Regions from separate parts of the Silvibacterium sp. genome, predicted to be linked through region 2. Evidence: riboswitches for the same ligand, from Rfam matches in the RefSeq annotation. Region 2 holds a riboswitch; the other holds the start of a gene.
What was found. A riboswitch is a leader RNA that binds a small molecule or an ion and turns the genes downstream of it on or off. The one in region 2 is predicted to bind cobalamin.
Positions count from the first base shown of each region.

Region 1: it holds a riboswitch for cobalamin, as region 2 does, so the genes downstream of both, QM649_RS00530 (ribonucleoside-diphosphate reductase subunit alpha) here and cobU (bifunctional adenosylcobinamide kinase/adenosylcobinamide-phosphate guanylyltransferase) in region 2, are expected to answer to the same signal.

Region 1 covers NZ_JASGFD010000001.1:143,384-152,697, reverse strand. The annotation lists gene QM649_RS00535 (alpha/beta hydrolase-fold protein) at 26-1,747, shown strand; cobalamin riboswitch at 1,852-2,048, shown strand; gene QM649_RS00530 (ribonucleoside-diphosphate reductase subunit alpha) at 2,152-4,593, shown strand; gene QM649_RS00525 (ribonucleotide-diphosphate reductase subunit beta) at 4,670-5,719, shown strand; gene QM649_RS00520 (mechanosensitive ion channel family protein) at 5,861-7,018, opposite strand; gene QM649_RS00515 (ABC transporter ATP-binding protein) at 7,225-8,022, shown strand; gene QM649_RS00510 (hypothetical protein) at 8,010-9,314, shown strand, end outside.
Region 2 covers NZ_JASGFD010000015.1:11,134-20,447, reverse strand. The annotation lists gene QM649_RS07495 (histidine phosphatase family protein) at 1-361, opposite strand, end outside; gene cobS (adenosylcobinamide-GDP ribazoletransferase) at 364-1,119, opposite strand; gene cobT (nicotinate-nucleotide--dimethylbenzimidazole phosphoribosyltransferase) at 1,152-2,231, opposite strand; gene QM649_RS07480 (TonB-dependent receptor) at 2,216-4,672, opposite strand; cobalamin riboswitch at 4,684-4,860, opposite strand; gene cobU (bifunctional adenosylcobinamide kinase/adenosylcobinamide-phosphate guanylyltransferase) at 4,920-5,465, opposite strand; cobalamin riboswitch at 5,596-5,765, opposite strand; gene QM649_RS07470 (phosphocholine-specific phospholipase C) at 5,876-8,383, shown strand; gene QM649_RS07465 (catalase family peroxidase) at 8,881-9,314, shown strand, end outside.

The sequences.
Region 1 (9,314 bases), on a different contig from region 2:
TCACCCCTTCGGGTACAGGAGAGATATGCGGCGTCTGGTCGTTGCGGCATTTGCTGCTTTCACGTGTGTCTGCGCGCACGCGCAGAGGATTGAAGTCTCGATTCCGGCTTCGAGTGGCGTTGCGAAGCCTTTGAACGGCCACCTGATCCTGGTGTTTTCGAAAAACAAGGAATCGGAGCCGCGCTTTCAGCTGGAGGAGAACTATCTTTCCTCGCAGGGATTCGGCGTGGACGTGGTGAATCAGGATCCGGCCAAGCCGATCGTGGTGGATGCGGCGACGATCGGCTATCCGCGCAAATCGCTCAGTGATCTGGATGCGGGTGACTACACGGTGCAAGCCGTCTTCAACGTGTATGAGGAGTTCCACCTCGCCAGCGGCAAGACGGTATGGCTGCCGCCGGACAAGGGCGAGGGCCAACACTGGGACGAGAAGCCGGGCAATCCCTATGACGCGCCAGTGAAGGTGCACTTCGACCCGAAGACGAAGACGGTACTGAAGCTTTCGCTCGACAAGGTGATCCCGCCGATTGCAGGCACAGATCAGGATCCGGCGGTGATGGCGGCGAAGGATCCCGGCGCGAAGTGGCTGAAGTACGAGCGATTCCGCAGCGAAAAGCTGAGCAAATTCTGGGGACGCGATGTGTACGTGGGCGCGTGGGTACTGTTGCCGGACGGCTTCGACGAGCATCCGGACGCGCACTATCCGCTGGTTGTCTACCAGGACCATTACCATGCGGGCTTCGGCCCGCTGCCATGGATTACGAAGCTGCCCGACGGGAAGGACAAGGGAGCTGCGCGCCGCGCCGCGGCCGGCTATCGCTTCTTCCAGGACTGGACCTCCGGCCGGTTGCCGCGCGTGATCATGATCTATGTGCAGAACGCGAATCCGTACTATGACGACTCGTACGTGGTGGATTCCGCGAACCTCGGGCCATACGGATCGGCGATCAACGAAGAGCTGATTCCGTTCATCGAGAAGAAGTATCGCGGTCTGGGGCAGGGCTGGGCGCGCGCGACCTTCGGCGGGTCGACCGGCGGCTGGGAGGCTTTGGCGACGCAGGTCTTCTATCCGGATTTGTATAACGGAACCTGGGCGGCCTGCCCCGATCCGGTGGATTTCCACGGCTACCAGAACATCGATCTCTATAACGATGCGAATGCCTTTCTCCGCAAGGGCGACTTCGGCGAGATTCCAATCGCGGCCGATCGCAAGCCGGATGGCTCGATCATCGCGAATGCCGAAGGCGAATTCCGCTTCGAGTATGTACTGGGCACGCATGGGCGTTCGACCGAGCAGTGGAATATCTGGCAGGCGGTCTTCTCGCCAGCCGGGCCGGATGGCTATCCGGCGCAGGTGATCGATCCGCTGACCGGAAAGATCGACAAGCAGGTAGTCGAGTATTGGCACGAGCACTACGACCTGAACGCCTATTTGCAGAAAAACTGGGCGACGCTGGGACCGAAGCTCGAGGGCAAGCTGCACCTGGCGGTGGGCGATGGCGACACCTATTTTCTGAACAACGCTGTGCATGATCTGCAGAAATCGCTGGCTGCGAGCCGGAATCCGCATTCAGATGCCGAATTCCAGTACGGCCCGGGCGAGCCGCACTGCTATACCGGAGGTCCGGCCGAGTATTCGATGCAGGAAAACAACGCCGACTGGCCGCAGCGGGTGCTTCCGCTGATGGTCGATCACATGCTGAAGACGGCGCCCGAGGGGGTGGATGTGAAGAGCTGGCGTTATTAATCAGTAAACAAAAGGCGGTAACCGGTCACCCATTGTGGGGTTCTGCGAAGTTTTGCAGAATATCCACAATGGGTGGCCTTGTTTGCGCCGGTCGACTCAACTTATAGTGTGGTTATTCCGATGGTTCCTCCCAAGCGGAGGATGAAAAGGGAACCCGGTGAGAATCCGGGACTGCCCCGCAGCGGTTAGTAGGTACGAAAGCCACGAGGACACTGGGTCTCTTGTATCGGACCTCGGGAAGTCTGGCGAGTAGGCTTGAACCTGCGTAGTCCGAAGACCTGCCAACGGAAATATTCGCTCGCGCCTCCGAGGGTGAGGCGAGGCAATGGTGACTGGCGCTACTCCGCCTGGAGTGGCCGTTGCTGTTTCTTCGCGTGCTTTCCGGGGCCAAGGAGACTCTCCCGATGGCCGCAACTTCCGATCGCATTCCTGTACAGACGACTCTCTCCGACGTGACGCCGGGCTTCCCCGTGCCTGAAGAGACGGCAGTGATGCATGTGCGCAAGCGCAATGGATCGCTCGAGCCCGTCGACGTAAACAAGATTGTGCGTGCGGTGCAGCGCTGCGCCCATGGCCTGCAGCATGTGGATTCGATCCGCGTGGCCTCGAAGACGATCGGCGGCCTGTACGATGGCGCCACCACACAGGAACTGGACAAGATTTCGATCGACACGGCGGCTTCGCTGATCGCGGAAGAGCCGCAGTATTCGCGCCTGGCTGCGCGTCTGCTGCTGGCGACGATCATGAAGGAAGTTTCGGGCTTCAACCTGTATTCCTTCTCGCAGTCGATCAGCTACGGGCACCAGGAAGGCGTGGTCAGCAAGGCCGCATTCGACTTTGTGAACACGCATGCCCGCAAGCTGAACGACGCGATCGACGACGAGTTCTCCGATCGCTTCGAATACTTCGGCCTGCGCACCGTGTATGACCGTTACCTGCTCCGTGATCCGCTTTCGCGCCGGATCATCGAGACGCCGCAGCACTTCTTCCTCCGTGTGGCCTGCGGCCTTGCGCAGTCGCCGAACGAGGCGATCAACTTCTACAAGCTGATTGCGTCGCTCGACTATCTACCGTCTTCGCCGACGCTCTTCAACTCGGGCACCAAGCACGCGCAGATGTCGTCGTGCTACCTGCACGATTCGCCTCTGGACTCGCTGAACAGCATCTACGACACCTATAAGAATGTCGCGCTGCTGTCGAAGTTCTCGGGCGGCATCGGTCTCGCGTTCCATCGTGTGCGCTCAGAAGGTTCGCTGATCCGCGCGACCAACGGCCTCTCGAACGGCATTGTGCCGTGGCTGCGCACGCTGGATAGCTCGGTTGCCGCGGTGAACCAGGGTGGCAAGCGCAAAGGTGCCTGCTGCGTGTACCTCGAGCCGTGGCATGCGGATGTCGAGTCGTTCCTCGAACTGCGCGACAACACCGGCGACGTGGCGCGCCGTACGCACAATCTGAATCTCGCCAACTGGATTCCCGACCTCTTCATGGAGCGCGTGGAATCCGACGGCGTGTGGTCGCTCTTCGATCCGAAGGACGTGCCGCAGCTGCCCGACCTTTACGGCAACGAGTTCAAGGTTGCCTATGAGAAGGCCGAAGAGGCGCAGCTCTATCGCCGTCAGATCAAGGCTCGCGACCTGTATGCGCGCATGATGCGCACACTGGCTGAGACCGGCAATGGCTGGATGACCTTTAAGGATGCAACCAACCTGAAGTGCAACCAGACCGGCGAAGCGGGCAACGTGGTGCACCTCTCGAACCTGTGCACCGAAATCACCGAGGTGACTTCGAGCGACCAGACCGCGGTCTGCAACCTGGGCTCGATCAACCTTGGCCGGCACGTGACGTGGGATGCCGACGGACGCCCGAGCTTCGATTTCGAGAAGCTGGCGCGCACGGTTCACACCGCGGTACCAATGCTCGATCGCGTGATCGACATCAACTACTATCCGATTCCGGAAGCGTCCAGCTCGAACGCGAAGTGGCGTCCGGTGGGTCTCGGCCTGATGGGCCTGCAGGATGTCTTCTTCCAGATGCGGCTGGCCTTCGATTCGCCTGAAGCGCAGGCGCTCTCGGCGCGCATCCAGGAAGAGATCTACTATTCGGCCGTGGAAGCTTCGTGCGAACTCGCCGAAAAGTATGGTCCGCATGAGACCTATCCGCAGACGCGGCTGGCAAAGGGCAAGTTCCAGTTCGATCTGTGGGGTGTGCAGCCCGCGGATACGGCCCGCTGGGATGTACTGCGTGCTCGCGTAGCGAAGAGCGGCGTGCGCAACTCGCTGCTGATTGCGATTGCGCCGACGGCGACGATTGCGTCGATTGCCGGCTGCTATGAGTGCATCGAACCGCAAATTTCAAACCTCTTCAAGCGCGAGACTCTGTCGGGCGAGTTCCTCCAAGTGAATCGCTATCTGATCGACGACCTGAAGGCACGCGGGCTGTGGAACGAAGAGATGCGCGTTCGCCTGAAGCTGGCGGAAGGCTCGGTGCAGAGCATCGACGAGCTGCCCGAGGACGTCCGCACGCTGTACCGCACCGTGTGGGAGATTCCGATGCGCTCGCTGATCGATATGGCCGCGGCGCGCAACGCGTATCTCGACCAGTCGCAGTCGCTGAACCTCTTTGCCGAGTCGCCGAACATCGGTCGCCTCTCTTCGATGTACATGTACGCGTGGAAGAAGGGCCTGAAGACGACCTATTACCTCCGCTCGCGTCCGGCAACGAAGATTGCCAAGACGACGGTACCCGGAGCGGCAGCCCGCACTGCGGCGCCTGCACCGGCGGTGAGCACGAGCGCGGCGATTGCCTGCTCGCTTGAGAATCCCGAGTCGTGCGAGGCGTGCCAGTAGGCGCGCTTCCACCGACTGAAGGCCAGCGGTGACTGGCTCAACATGCAACATCACTGACAGAAGATAGGAGTTTTCTATGTCGGTACAGGAAGAAGCAGTACGCAGCTCATCGGTGGAGGCGCCCGAGCACATTCTCGATCCGGGCCTCTGCCTCACGCTGCGCCCGATGCGTTATCCGGTGTTCTATGACATGTTCCGCGACGGTATCAAGAACACGTGGACGGTCGAAGAGATCGATTTTCAGACGGACCTCGTGGACCTGCGGCAGCGGCTTTCGCCTGCCGAGGTACACCTGATCAAGCGCCTCGTCGCGTTCTTCGCGACTGGCGATAGCATCGTCTCGAACAACCTGGTGCTGAACCTCTACAAGCATGTGAACTCGCCCGAGGCGCGTTTGTACCTCTCGCGTCAGCTTTTCGAAGAAGCTGTACATGTGCAGTTTTATTTGACGTTGCTCGACAACTACATTCCCGATCCCGACGAGCGCGCGGGCGCCTTCGCCGCAGTCGAGAACATTCCTTCGATCGCCAAGAAGGCCGACTTCTGCATGAAGTGGATGGACTCGATCCAGAAGCTCGACCAGCTCGAGACGAAGGAGCAGCGCCGCCAATTTCTGCTGAACCTGATCTGCTTCGCGGCGTGCATCGAGGGCCTGTTCTTCTTCGCGGCGTTTGCCTATGTTTACTTTTTCCGCTCGCGCGGCCTGCTGCATGGCCTTGCCGGCGGCACGAACTGGGTCTTCCGTGACGAGAGCTGCCACCTCGAATTCGCGTACGAGGTCATCCACGTGGTCCGTGCGCAGGAGCCGGAGCTGTGGGATGCCGAGCTCGAAGGCCAGATCAAGGAAATGCTGCAGGAAGCGGTCGACGCCGAGGCACAGTTCGCCGAGGATCTGCTTTCGGGTGGCGTAGCCGGCCTTTCGCTGCGCGAGATGCGTCAGTATCTCGGCTACGTGGCCGACGCCCGTCTCTCACGCCTGGGTATCGATCCGGTCTTCAAGACGCAGAATCCCTTCGCGTTCATGGAACTGCAGGACGTGCAGGAGCTGACGAACTTCTTCGAGCGCCGCGTCTCGGCCTACCAGGTCGCGGTGGAAGGCGAAGTGGCCTTCGGCGAAGAGTTCTGAGCTTATTGCTCGGGTAATCGCGGCCTCGCCGCATTTGTACTGGTGAACGATTTGGGCAGAGCTCCCGCTGGTCGCCGCTTAAATCGTTTACTTGTTCAGTAAAAAGGGCACCGGAGGCTTCGGCCTCCGGTGCCTTTCTCTTTATGCCGCATTCTGGTCGGGCAGGCGCGGAGTTTCCGGCTGTTGCGCTGTGCTCTGCATCACGCGCAGCAGATCTTCGGGAGCCTTTACGCTGATGTCGCGCGGGGCACTGAAGCGTGCGGTGGGGAAGGCTGAAGGATAGTGCTCGCGCACCCAGTCCATCATCTCTTCACGCACCAGGCATTGCAGGTCGAAGGCCTGGCTGGAGTCGGGTGCGCCCATCAGGCAGCGGATCTCCATCGACCGATCGGTAAGGTTTGTCACCTGGCATGCTTTCACGCCGCGATCCCACTGCTTGGAGCCGTCGAGAACTCTCTCGAACTGCGCTCGCAATTCCTTCACTGGCACTTCGTAGTCGAGATAGAGATACGAATAGGTGAGGATGTTTGCGCTCTCGCGGGTCCAGTTGGCAAATGGGTTCTCGATGAACCAGCTGAGTGGAACGATGAGGCGACGGAGATCCCATATCTTGAGCACGACATAGGACGAGGTGATTTCTTCCACGCGCGCCCATTCGCCGGAGACGACGACCACATCATCGATGCGGATTGGTTCTGTAAGAGCAATCTGCAAGCCTGCCAGGAGGTTCGATACGGTGGTCTTTGCGGCGGAGGCTAACAGCAGAGAAGCCAGTCCGGCGGAGGCGAGAAGTCCGGAACCATAGTGCCAAAGTTTCGGGTCATCGAATGTCCAGAGCAGCGTGCCGGCTGTAAGGACGATGACGAAGCCAATGGCGATGCGGCGGAAGAGCTGGAACTGTGTGTGGATGCGCCGGGCGCGGATGTTGTTTGCAACCGTGACATCGTAGCGGCGCAACATGAAGTCCTGCAGCACGTATACGCATCCGGAGAAGAACCATCCGACAGCGAGCACCAGGATCATGTACGTTCCGTGGCGGATGGTATGCAGAATATCCTGCGGGACGCGGGGGATGAACTGCAGTGAGACGAGGAAGCAGGTAAGGAGGAAAATGGCGCGTGACGGGCCCCCGAGGTGCTTCTGCAGTCCCCAGCCGATGCGGGCGTTATTCTTGTTGGCGCTGTGCTTCAAAAAGCGTAAGAAAAGATATTGCCCAAGGTTGCCGAGGAACAGCGCAGCGCAAAACGCGAAGATGACGAAGAACCACCGGTGGTGGGCGAAGAGCGATGAATAGAACATGGCGCCTGCACTCCTGGTTACACAGAAATCAGCCGTGCCGAGACGTTCTCTACCCAGGTTGGACGCGAGGTGGGGCGATCAGATTGCCTCGGATCTGAAAATCACTCTGCGTCGCGGTATGAGCCTGCCTGTCACATCTCTGTATGCGATGGAAGAAACGGCGCTTTTCTGTTGGTGCTCCTATACTTTGCGACTATGCTGCGGGCATGGGCACTCCTGCGCTGGCAATCTACGGGCTCACACGACGTTTCGGCGATTTCACGGCTGTCGATGATTTGTCTTTCTCGGTGGCTCCCGGGCAGTTCTTCGGTTTCCTCGGCCCGAACGGCGCTGGAAAATCAACGACCATCAAGATGCTGACCGGGCTACTTGAGCCGACGGCGGGACGCATTGAGATCCTTGGACAGACCTTCACTGCCGGATCGATGGATCTCAAGCGGCAAATCGGCGTAGTGCCGGAAGGGATGGCGCTGCTGGGGCGGCTTACTGCGTCGGAGTACCTGCGCTTTGTGGGACGCATGTACGGGCTCGATCGCGAGACGACGGCGCGGCGTACGGAAGAGCTGCTCGAGTTCATGCATCTTGCCAATGAGCCGAAGAAGCTGGTCACCGATTTCTCGCACGGCATGCAGAAGAAGCTGGCACTGGCCGCCGCCGTGATGCACGGGCCGAAGGTGCTGTTTCTCGATGAGCCTTTCGAGGGTGTGGATGCGGTAGCTGCGGGCACCTTAAAGTCCATGTTGCAGGGCATGATTCAGCACGGTGCGACGATCTTCCTTACTTCGCATGTGCTCGAAATTGTGGAGCGGCTGTGCAGCCACGTGGCAATCATCGCGCAGGGGCGGTTGGTAGCGAACGGATCGCTCGACGAACTGCGTGCCGGTGTGGCTTCGCGGCTGCCGGGTGAGGCAGCCGAGCAGCGGTTGACGCTGGAAGAGATCTTCCTGAATGCGGTCGGCGCGGATGCGAGCGAATCTGCGGCGGAGTTGTCATGGTTGGCATAGGGGCTGGCATAGACGCTGGCGCTGGCGGCAAGACGTATGGCGCTTTCTCCGCGCTGGCACGGCAGCAGTATGCAGCCGTTGCCGCTGTGCGCATGCAGATGCTTCGCCACGGGCTGAAGACGAAGCGCGGGAACTTCGAGCTGGGCGCACGCATCTTTAGCATGGTTTTCTTTGGCGGCATTGCTGCGCTTATGGGTGTAGGGCTCGGCTTTGGCGCGTACTCCATCGCGAACAGCCACCACCTGGCGTTTCTGCCTGCGCTGTTCTGGCCTGTCTTTGTGGTGTGGCAATTCCTGCCGCTGATGCTGGCGTCTTTTCAGGAGCACACCGACTTCAGCGCGCTGCGGCGCTTTCCGCTGAGCTTCGGTTCTTGGGTGATGCTCACGCTGACCTATGGGCTGATCGATATCGCCACCATCATGGGTGTGATCTGCCTGTATGGCATATGGATAGGGCTGATTGTGGCGAAGCCCTCGGCGGTGCTCGGCATTACGCTTGCTCTGGCGTTGTATGCCGCATTCAACTTTCTCTTTTCGCGCATGATCTTTGCCTGGCTTGATCGCTGGCTGGCGCAGCGCAAGACGCGCGAAATCATGGGTGGAGTTTTTCTCTTTCTGATGCTGGCTCTACAGATGGTCAATCCGGCGATCCAGCACTTCAGCAAAGAAGGGCATGGACATGCAGTGAATCATGGTGCGATGCCTGCCTCGGTGACAGTGCTGGCGCATGTGCAGGCCTTTCTGCCTCCCGGGATGACGGCAATGGCTGCCGAGTCCGCGCTGCGCGGCAGTGTAGGACAGCTGACCCAGGCTGGCGGCGTAGCCCTCTATGCGGCTCTGGCAGGGCTCGTGCTGGGCGTGAGGCTCAAGGCAGAGTATCGCGGTGAAAGTCTCGGAGAGTCGGCCCGGCGCGAAGACCGTAAGGTCCAGGTGCGTAGTGGTTGGCTGAATGGCGCGGGGCCGATAGGCGCCATCGTTGAAAAAGAGCTTCGTTACCTAATGCGCAGCGGCGTGCTGCTCTATGGGCTGGCTGCACCGCCCATCCTGATGATGGTGATCGGCAGCGGGGGCCGTCATGGACAGGGCGGTATTCCTGGCATTGGCCATTTCGCGCTGCCGTTTGCCGCGGCATATAGCTTTCTCGGCCTGACCCGCCTGATCGCGAACAGCCTGGGTGGAGATGGCGGTGGAATTCAGTTGTATTTCCTGGCTCCGGTGAGCTTCCGTACAATTTTCGCGGCAAAGAACCTGGTACATACGGTGCTGTTCGCGGTCGAGCTGGCGCTGGTAACG
Region 2 (9,314 bases):
CATCGAAGCGCTCACCACCCGGCGCAGGCAGATGCGGAAACTCCGCCGTCCATCGCTGCGCATACTCTGCATCACGATCTTCGATCTCCGCCCAGCTCAACGCTTCCCACTCTCCAAACGATATCTCGCGCAGCTCCGGTAGAGTGACCGGTCCTATGCCAAAGGCTTTGCCGATCGCATTCGCCGTGGTTCGCGCTCGCAAAAGATCGCTCGTGTAGATCGCATCGATACGTTCACCTTCGAGCGTCTGCAACAGCTTCTCAATCTGCGCGAGTCCTTTCGCATGGACAGGCGGATCGGCATGCCCGCAGAAGCGTCCGGCGAGATCGGTCTCGGCGTGGCGGATGAAGAGCAGTGCCATGGCTAGACCCACACTCCGCAGAGATACACCACGATCTCGGTAAGCTGATTGGTCGCGCCAAAGCAATCGCCGGTGATGCCGCCGATGCGCCTGCGGTAATAGAGCGCGGTGGCGAGCGTCACGAGGACACTTGCGAGCAGCGGCGCCAGCGCATGCCAGCGCAGCAGCGCGGCCACGATGACGAGGCTGAGCACGCTGCCGATGAGGAGGCTGCTCGATGTCGTCAGCCGCGCGATGCGCGCACCCTGCCCGTCCACATGACCTTCGCTGCGATTGCGCGCGGGTGGCAGCGCGAAGCTGAGCGGCAGCGTGCTCCAGCGGCTCAGCACGGGTGCGGCCATCAGGTAGGCGCCGGCTTCCGCCTGTGGGAGCGAGGCGATGAGCAGCACGCGGGCCAGCACACTGAGCACCAGCGCCACCGCGCCGTAGGTGCCGATGCGGCTGTCGCGCATGATGGCCAGCACCTTCTCTCGATCCCATCCGCCGCCGAAGCCATCCGCAGCGTCCGAGAGACCATCCTCATGGAGACAGCCAGTGAGGACAATCGTGAACAGGACAACCATCAGCGCCACTGCCAGCGCGGGCAGGTGCGGCGTGAGCAGGCGATAGATGGCGGTACTGCCGAGGCCAATCAGCAGCCCAACCAACGGAAAGAACTTCACGGCGCGTGCCAGCGAATCCTGCTCGTAGGGCGCCGTGGGCACCGGGAGACGAGTGAGGAACTGCACAGCGGCGAGCAGGTCGAACCATATTCGCAAAGGTTGCGCGCGCCGAGGCTGCGCCGGAGGATTCACGGAGTGGCTCCGCTGATGCCCGCCGAGGTGAAGGTCGCCATGCGGAGGTAGAGCGCGAGCGCCGACTCAATGATCGGCATGGCCAGCACCGCGCCTGTTCCTTCGCCTAGGCGCATGCCGAGCGAGAGCACCGGCGCGAGGCCAAGATAGTCGAGCAGGATGCTGTGCCCGGGCTCCTCCGAGCAATGGCCCGCGATGCAATAGCCGAGCGCATCGGGCGCAATGCCCACGGCCACGGCAGCGGCAGCCGTGGCGATGAAGCCATCGAGCACCATGACCATGCGATGTCGCGCGGCGGCCAGCACCACGCCCGCCATTGCCGCGATCTCAAGACCGCCAAGGCGGCGCAGAATCTCGAAGGGCGCAATCGCAGCGGGCGAAGGGCAATGCTTCGCGACCGCTTCTTCCACCACGCGCACCTTATTCGCATAGGTTGCGGAGTTCGCGCCGGTGCCGCGACCCGTTGCACGCGCCGCATCCACGCCGGTGAGCGCGCAGGTGATGGCGCTGGCCGCCGTGGTGTTGCCGATGCCCATCTCTCCGGTCGCGATCAGATTGCAGCCCTCGGCCGCAGCTTCGCTCGCCAGACGATAGCCCACGCGCAGCGCTGCAAGTACTTCTTCGCGGCTCATTGCGGGCTCATGCAACAGGTTGCGCGTGCCGCGTGCCACCTTGTGATGGAGCAGGCTGGGCGCCATGCCAACGCCGGTACCGAAGTCCGTATCCACACCAATATCGACCACGTGCAGCGCCACATCATGCTGCTGCGTGAGCACACTGATACCCGCGCCTCCGGCGAGGATGTTGTGCACCATCTGCACCGTGACCTCGCGCGGATAGGCGCTCACGCCGGAGGCCGTCACGCCGTGGTCCGCGGCGAAGACGAAGATCGCCTTGCGCACGGGCTCACCCATGCGCTCGCCGCGAATGGCCGCGACTTGCGCGGCCATGTCCTCGAGGCGTCCCAGGCTTCCCAGGGGTTTGGTCAGGGTATCGAGATGCTGCCGCGCCTTGCCACGCCATGCTTCACTCGGCGCAACAATGCCGTGCAACAGCTCGCTTACTTCAGACTCCATGAAGACCCTCCAAAGTTGAACGAAATGCCGGAGCGGAAGGTGAGCGGAAGCGCCGGATAGCCGAAAGCTTCAAAGTAATGCTCGCTCAGCAGGTTCTGAATGTCAGTGTAGACATTCACGCGGTGCGACAGCTGGTATCCGCCGCCAAGCTCCAGGCGCTGGTAGGCGCCGAGCAGGTTGTGGTTCGGCAGCAGCAGGCTGGTGCCGAAGTTCGCGTCGTAGAGGAAGTCGCTGTCATCGCGGCGCCCCACCAGCGTGCCGGTGAACGTGGCGTAGAACTTCTTCTGCGTGTAGTTGAGCGCGAAGTAGCCGGTCTGCGGCGCGATGCGGAAGGGCCGCGCGCCCACCAGCGGCGACTCCGCGCCGATGGGAATGGTGCTGAAGTTCGACGAGGTGTTGTAGCTGGGCGAGAGGTTATCGCTCGAGAAGGAGTGCTGCACCACGGCATCGGTGTAGGTATAACCGCCGCGCGCGAAAAGATGCGAGCCGAGCTGATACTGCAGCTCGATCTCCGCGCCCTGCGCACGATAGGCCAGCGAGTTGATGTACGCGCCGCCGTACTCGAAAGTCGGCAGGTCGGCGGCGGGAACACCCAGCTCGATGAGCCCGGCCTGATCCACATATTCCACACCGTTGGTGAACTCATTGTGGAAATAGGTGAGGCCAAGCACGCCGCGGCCGCGGAGGAACGTCTGGTCCACACCGGCGTCATAGGTGCGCGAATCCTCCGCGCCGAGCGGCGTCACGCGGTACTCGGAGATGAGCTGCGCGCCATCCGTGAGCGGCGCGAGCAGCCCGTAGAGCGAGTTGCTCTGGTCATAGACGCTCGGCTCCTTGATGCCCTTGCCGAAGCTGCCGTGCAGCTTGGTGCCGTTGAAGAAGCCGCGATCCGAAGGCCGCACCAGGTAGTAGGCGAGCGAGGCGCGTGGCGTCGCCGCGAAGCCGAAGAGTCCGTTGTCTTCCAGGCCCGTGCCCAGGTTCCAGAAGAGGCGGTTCTGCACATCGCCCGAGAGCTGCAACGTATAGCTATAGTTGTCGCGGCTGATGGTGCTCGCGGTCTCGCCGGTATATCCGGCCGCGCCGTATTCGTGCTCGTACTTGAAGGCGCCGAGCGCGAGGAAGTGCGGCGTCACGCTGTAGTCGCTCTGCACATAGGCGAAGTCGCGGCTCGAAGGCGAGAGGTACTGCGAGTAGGTGTCGCTGTACTGGAAGATGGCCTGCCCGTGCACGGAGTAGCCGTTCGCGCCGGTGATGGTCTCGGGCGCGCCCAGCCAGTAACCGATCTCGGGATCGTAAATGCCGGTTGCGCCGTAGTCGTTGTATTCGGAGTTCTGCCGCAGGCCGCCATACCGCAGCATGTTATGCCACTTGTCGGTGGCCTGGTTGTTCCAGGTCACGCCGTAGTAGTTGTCCTGCTCTTTCTGCTGGCCGACGTCGGGAATCCCGTAGAGCGCGATGGCATTCGGCTGGCCCGCGGAGACGATCACGTGGCGCACGGTGAAGCGCAGATCGTTCGCCGCGTTCGGCGTCCATCCGAAGTTGCCCGCATACGTCGCGTTGTGGAATTCGCTGTTGGGGATGTTGTTGTCCGTGTCCATGCGCGCGAAGGCCGAGTACGCGTCGAAGTGCTTATACGCCTCGCCAGCGGTCACGTTGTTGCGATAGGTGCCGAAGTTGCCCGCGTCGCCATCGTAGGTGAAGTAGGGCAGTCCGGTGGCGCCGCGCGGCGTGGTCATGCTCACCACACCGGCCAGCGCATCCGATCCATAGAGCGCGCTGTTGGGCTCACGCAGCACCTCGATGGACGCAATGCCCGTGCTTGCGAGGTTCGCGAACTCCACGCCGCCGCCGATGGAGTTGGCCGGGATGCCGTCGATGAGCACCTTGTTTGCATCCGACCCGCCGCCGCGGATGTAGAGCGCGGTGGTGCCGCCCATCTCGCCGGTCTGCGTCATCTGCAGGCCTGGCACCGTGCGCAGCGGCTGCTGCACCTCGGTGTCGTAGCGGAAGTCGTCGGAGGGCATCACCGTGACGGCGGTGCCCGTCTGCGCCTCGGGCGTGGGCGAGCCGGTCGAAGTTACGGTGACCTGCTGCGTGAGCGTGGGCGTGGCCAGCGTCACGTTCAGCTCGTCTTCTTCGGATGCGGTGAGATACACCGTCTGGCTGCTGGCTGCCTGGAAGGATGGCGCGGCCGCGCGCACACTGTAACGGCCAGAGGCCGGGATGGCGAAGTGATAAGCGCCGCTGCGGTCGCTGCGCGTGCTTGCGACCACGCGATCGTTCTCGACGAGACTTACGGAAGCATCGGCCACGGCCGCGCCCAGAGGATCGACTACTGTTCCGTGAATATCACCGGACTTCTGCGCAGAAAGCTGCGACACCGGGAAAAGAAGAAGCGCGGCACCACCAACGGCAGACCATCGACGTACAGAAAAAGACATATTTCCCCCTCGGGTTCGTGCAACAGCCGGGCCGGTCTCCTGACTCGCGCGTCTTCAAGTGCGTGCTGCCTTCCCGGAGCATCGCTCCAGTGGCGTTCCACCTGCCTGCACCACTCTCTGCGCTCACAGTTACGGGGTAGTGGCGGATTTGCACCGCGCTTCCCGACACCCTGCTGATCGTTCGGTTATGAGTGAATGAACTCCCTGCATCGAGACGAGCCGCAATCGGCTCGCGCGATGCAGGACGCTAAGAAAGTGTGCCCTTCAGCGCCAGCGGCAGCCCCGCGACCATCAGTACAACATGGTCCGCGATGGCCGCGACGCGCTGGTTGATCTCGCCGAGCAGGTCGCGATAGCGCCGCCCCAGCTCGAAGGCCGGAACCACGCCGCTGCCTACCTCGTTCGAGACCAGCACCACCGGGCAGGGCGCTGCCTTCAGCGCATCGCAGAGACCCGCGACCGCCTGCATCTGCGATGCAGGGTCACCGCTGTAGGCGTCGAGCAGCTTGCCCGCATATAAGGTCAGGCAGTCGACCACCAGCAGGTCGCAGTCCTCGACCGATGCGATCGCCTCAGCCAGATGCAGCGATTCTTCGATGGTCTTCCAGTGCGCCGGGCGCTCGGCCTGGTGGCGCTCGATCTTGCGGCGCATCTCATCGTCCTCGCGCCGCTCGGCGGTCGCGAGAAAGGTCACGCGGTCGGCCCTGAAGGCGATCTCCAGGGCATGGCGGCTCTTGCCGCTGCGCACCCCGCCCAGAACGAGGGTTACGCGCGCATGTGTGCTTGCAGGCATGCAAAGCTCTCCGGCGTCCGTAACGGCGAACGCGCACAGGCATAGGGGGAATGGACAATAGATCCGCTGCCACGCGACCAGGAAAGCGATCCCGCGTTCATGCTCTTCAACTCTCCCATCGAAGTTGAATCAGCCCGGACTGGCATCTGGCCGGTCTCCTGACTCACGCCTCACCAAGATCGAACGGCCTTCCCAGGACCAAGCCCAGTGGCGCAAATTGCCGACCTCTCCGCGTTCACAGTTACGGGGTAGTGGCGGATTCGCACCGCCTTCCCGAACACCAGATGCTTGAACGATACCGCCCGGCTGAATGAAAATCAACGTTCTGTGAAAATGGAGCCGCGCCCCTGTGAGAAACCTCACGCGGCTGCTTCATAAAACGCCAACATGGCTGTGCGATAGATAAAGGTATGCATACTCGACGGGACTTTTTGAAGTTTGCGGCACTGGCCACCGGCGCGGCCGGCGTGGCGGGCATTGCGCCGGAGTCGATCCAGCGCGCATACGCGATTGAACCGGCGCCCGGCTCCACCTGGCGCGATGCCGAGCACATCGTCATCCTGATGCAGGAGAACCGCTCCTTCGATCATGCATTCGGCACCCTGCGCGGCGTGCGCGGCTACAACGATCCCCGCGCCCTGCGGCTGGCCAACGGCAACTCCGTCTTTGTGCAGACCGAGGCCACCGGCGACTCCTACGCGCCGTGGCGGCTCGATATCCGCGACACGCGCGTCACCTGGATGGGCTCGCTGCCGCACTCGCGCGAGAGCCAGGTGGATGCGTGGAACGAGGGCCATCACGATGGCTGGCTCGATGCCAAGCGCTCCGGCGAGAAAGACTACGCGCCCCTGCCGCTGACCATGGGCCACTACACGCGCGAAGACCTGCCCTTCTACTACGCGTTGGCCGATGCCTTTACCGTCTGCGATCAGAACTACTGCTCGGTGATGACCAGCACCTCGCCGAACCGCAGCTACTTCTGGACAGGTACGATTCGCCCCGAGCAACGCGCCGACGCGGGCGTGCACATCCGCAACGAGCAGCTCGACTACGGCGGCCTTACCTGGAAGACCTTCCCCGAGCGGCTGAGCGAGGCGGGCATCCGCTGGAAGTCCTATCAGAACGACCTCGCGCGCTCACCGATGAGCGGCGAAGAAGAGTCGTGGCTCTCGAACTTCGGCGACAACATTCTCGAAAGCTTCAACGCCTATAACGTCGATGCGTATCCCGGCTTCATTCCCGCGGGCAAGCGCTGGCTCGCGGAGTTCACGCCCTACGCCGACAAGCTCAAGGCCGGCATTGCCGCCACCAGCGATCCCAATGCCAAGGCGGCGATGCAGAAGCAGCTGGCCGTGGTGCAGGCGCAGCTCGACGCGCTCAGTGCCGCGGTTGCGAACGGCGGCGAAGCCAAATACAACCAGCTCACCGAAGAGCAGAAGGCTCTGTTCCATGCGGCCTTCGTCACCAATGCCGGCGATCCCGATTACCGCACGCTGGACACGCTCCCCTTCAAGTTCGAAGGGCAGGACAAGAACATCCAGGTGCCGAAGGGCGATGTCCTCCACCAGTTCCGCAAGGACGTGAACGAGGGCAAGCTGCCGACCGTCTCCTGGCTCACTGCCTCCGAGCGCTTCTCCGACCATCCCAGCTCGCCGTGGTACGGCGCCTGGTATATCTCCGAGGTGATGGACATCCTCACCAAAAATCCCGAGGTCTGGAAGAAGACGATCTTCATCCTCACCTACGACGAGAACGACGGCTACTTCGACCACGCCCCGTCCTATGTCGCGGCCGATCCGAAGCGCCCCGAGACCGGCGGCGCGTCGGAGGGCATCGACACCAGCCTCGAATATGTCTATCGCGAGGACGAGCTGCGCATGGGCGTGGATCCGAACGATGCGCGCACCGGCCCCATCGGCATGGGTTACCGCGTGCCGATGGTCATCGCGTCGCCGTGGAGCCGCGGCGGCTATGTGAACTCGCAGCTCTTCGACCACACCTCGACGCTGATGTTCCTCGAGCGCTTCGTGCAGGAGAAGTACGGCAAGACACCGCGCGAGGAGAACATCAGCAGCTGGCGCCGCGCCATCGCAGGCGACCTGACATCGACCTTCCGCCCGCACGATCCGAAGGAGGCGCACCTCGATTTCGTCAATCGCGACACGTTCGTGGTGAGCATCGCGCAGGCGCGCTATCGCGAAGTGCCATCGGGGTACACGAAGCTCACCGCGCAGCAGATCGATCAGATCAATCACGCGCCGCATGACTCCGCGTTGCTGCCGCAGCAGGAGAAGGGCGTGCGCCCATCCTGCGCGCTGCCTTACGAGCTGCATGCGGACTTCACCCTGAGCGCCGATGGCACGCACTGCGAAGTGGCGCTGAGCGCGAAGCAGGCCAGCGCACCGTTCAATATCTATCTGCGCAACCTGAGCGACAGGAGCGCAGGCACGGCGAAGAACGGCATGCGCGCGGCCACCTACGCCGTGAAGGCAGGCGACACGCTCACCGTGCCCTACGCGCTCGATCTCTTCGCCGACGGCCGCTATGCGATCGAGGTCTCCGGACCGAACGGCTTCTACCGGTCGGTCACCGGAGAGGCAAAGACGCCGCAGATCGAAGCGCACCTGGGCTATGAGCAGAAGGACGGCAGGCCGACCAGCAACGCCGTCATGCACCTGCGCAACCCCTCCGGAGCATCTGTAAGCGTGACGGTTACAGACAACGCCTATAAGGCGAAGCCCGTGACGAAGAGCGTCGCGCCTTCGCAGCAAATCTCCGTCGTACTGCCGCTTGAGCAGAGCCACGGCTGGTACGACCTTACCGTGACGGCGAACGGCACCGAGGCAGCCCGCTTCGCAGGTCGCGTGGAGACAGGCAAGGCGAGCATCAGCGATCCCGCGATGGGCGGCATCGCTTAGGGCGTCGCAATACTGAGGGTGGAGGGTAGGTGCATTTCCCACCCTCCCGCAATCGCTGTCATTCCGACCGGAGCGTCCGCAGGACGCGGAGTGGAGGAACCTGCAGTTCTTCGCTCATGCAGGAAGAAACGCAGGTCCCTCCACTCCGCTGCGCTTCGGTCGGGAGGACAGAGTTTTGTTGATGCGGAAACGAAACAGGGTGCCCCGTCCAGGCTCCGCTTGGGGGAAGGCACAAAAAATCAGGGTGCCCCACGTCTCGACTTTGAGACGTGGGAAGGCACGAACCCCTCCGTGTCGAATCGGGTACGCTTGTCCCCCGCTCAAGCCAACACCGGGCTTGAGTGGCCACCCGCATTCTCGCTCACTTCTGTTTCTGTCATTCCAACCGGCACGCGCAGGCCATAAGCAAACCCAGTCGGCCATAACGTATTCTCCAATTGCCCGGCAGCGCTTCCTACGCTATGGTGGGCCATGCGAATCCCTTTTGGAGGTCTCCGATGAGTCAGCCAGGCGCAGAGCGAAAGTCTCTGCCGATCCTTCCCCTGCTCGGCATCGCCGCCCTGGCCGCGGTCATTGCGCTGGGCTTTGCGTACACCGCCGGATGGCTCTCACCCTCGCGGCTGACGCCGCAGAAGCTGGTGGGCGTGCTGGCGCCGCCGGGCGGACCTGCGCTCGGCCATCGCCGCAACCACGCCAAGGGCATCTGTTTTACCGGCACCTTCAACGCCAACGGCGCGGGCTCCGAGCTTTCGACGGCGCAGGTCTTCACCACGGGACAGTACCCGGTGGTAGGCCGCTTCAACCTCGCGGGCAGCGATCCGCACATGCCCGATGCCATGGCGCAGGTGCGCGGCCTCGGCATCCGCATCACCACGCCAAATGGGCAGGAGTGGCGCTCGGCGATGATTGACGCGCCTTTCTTCGCCGCGCC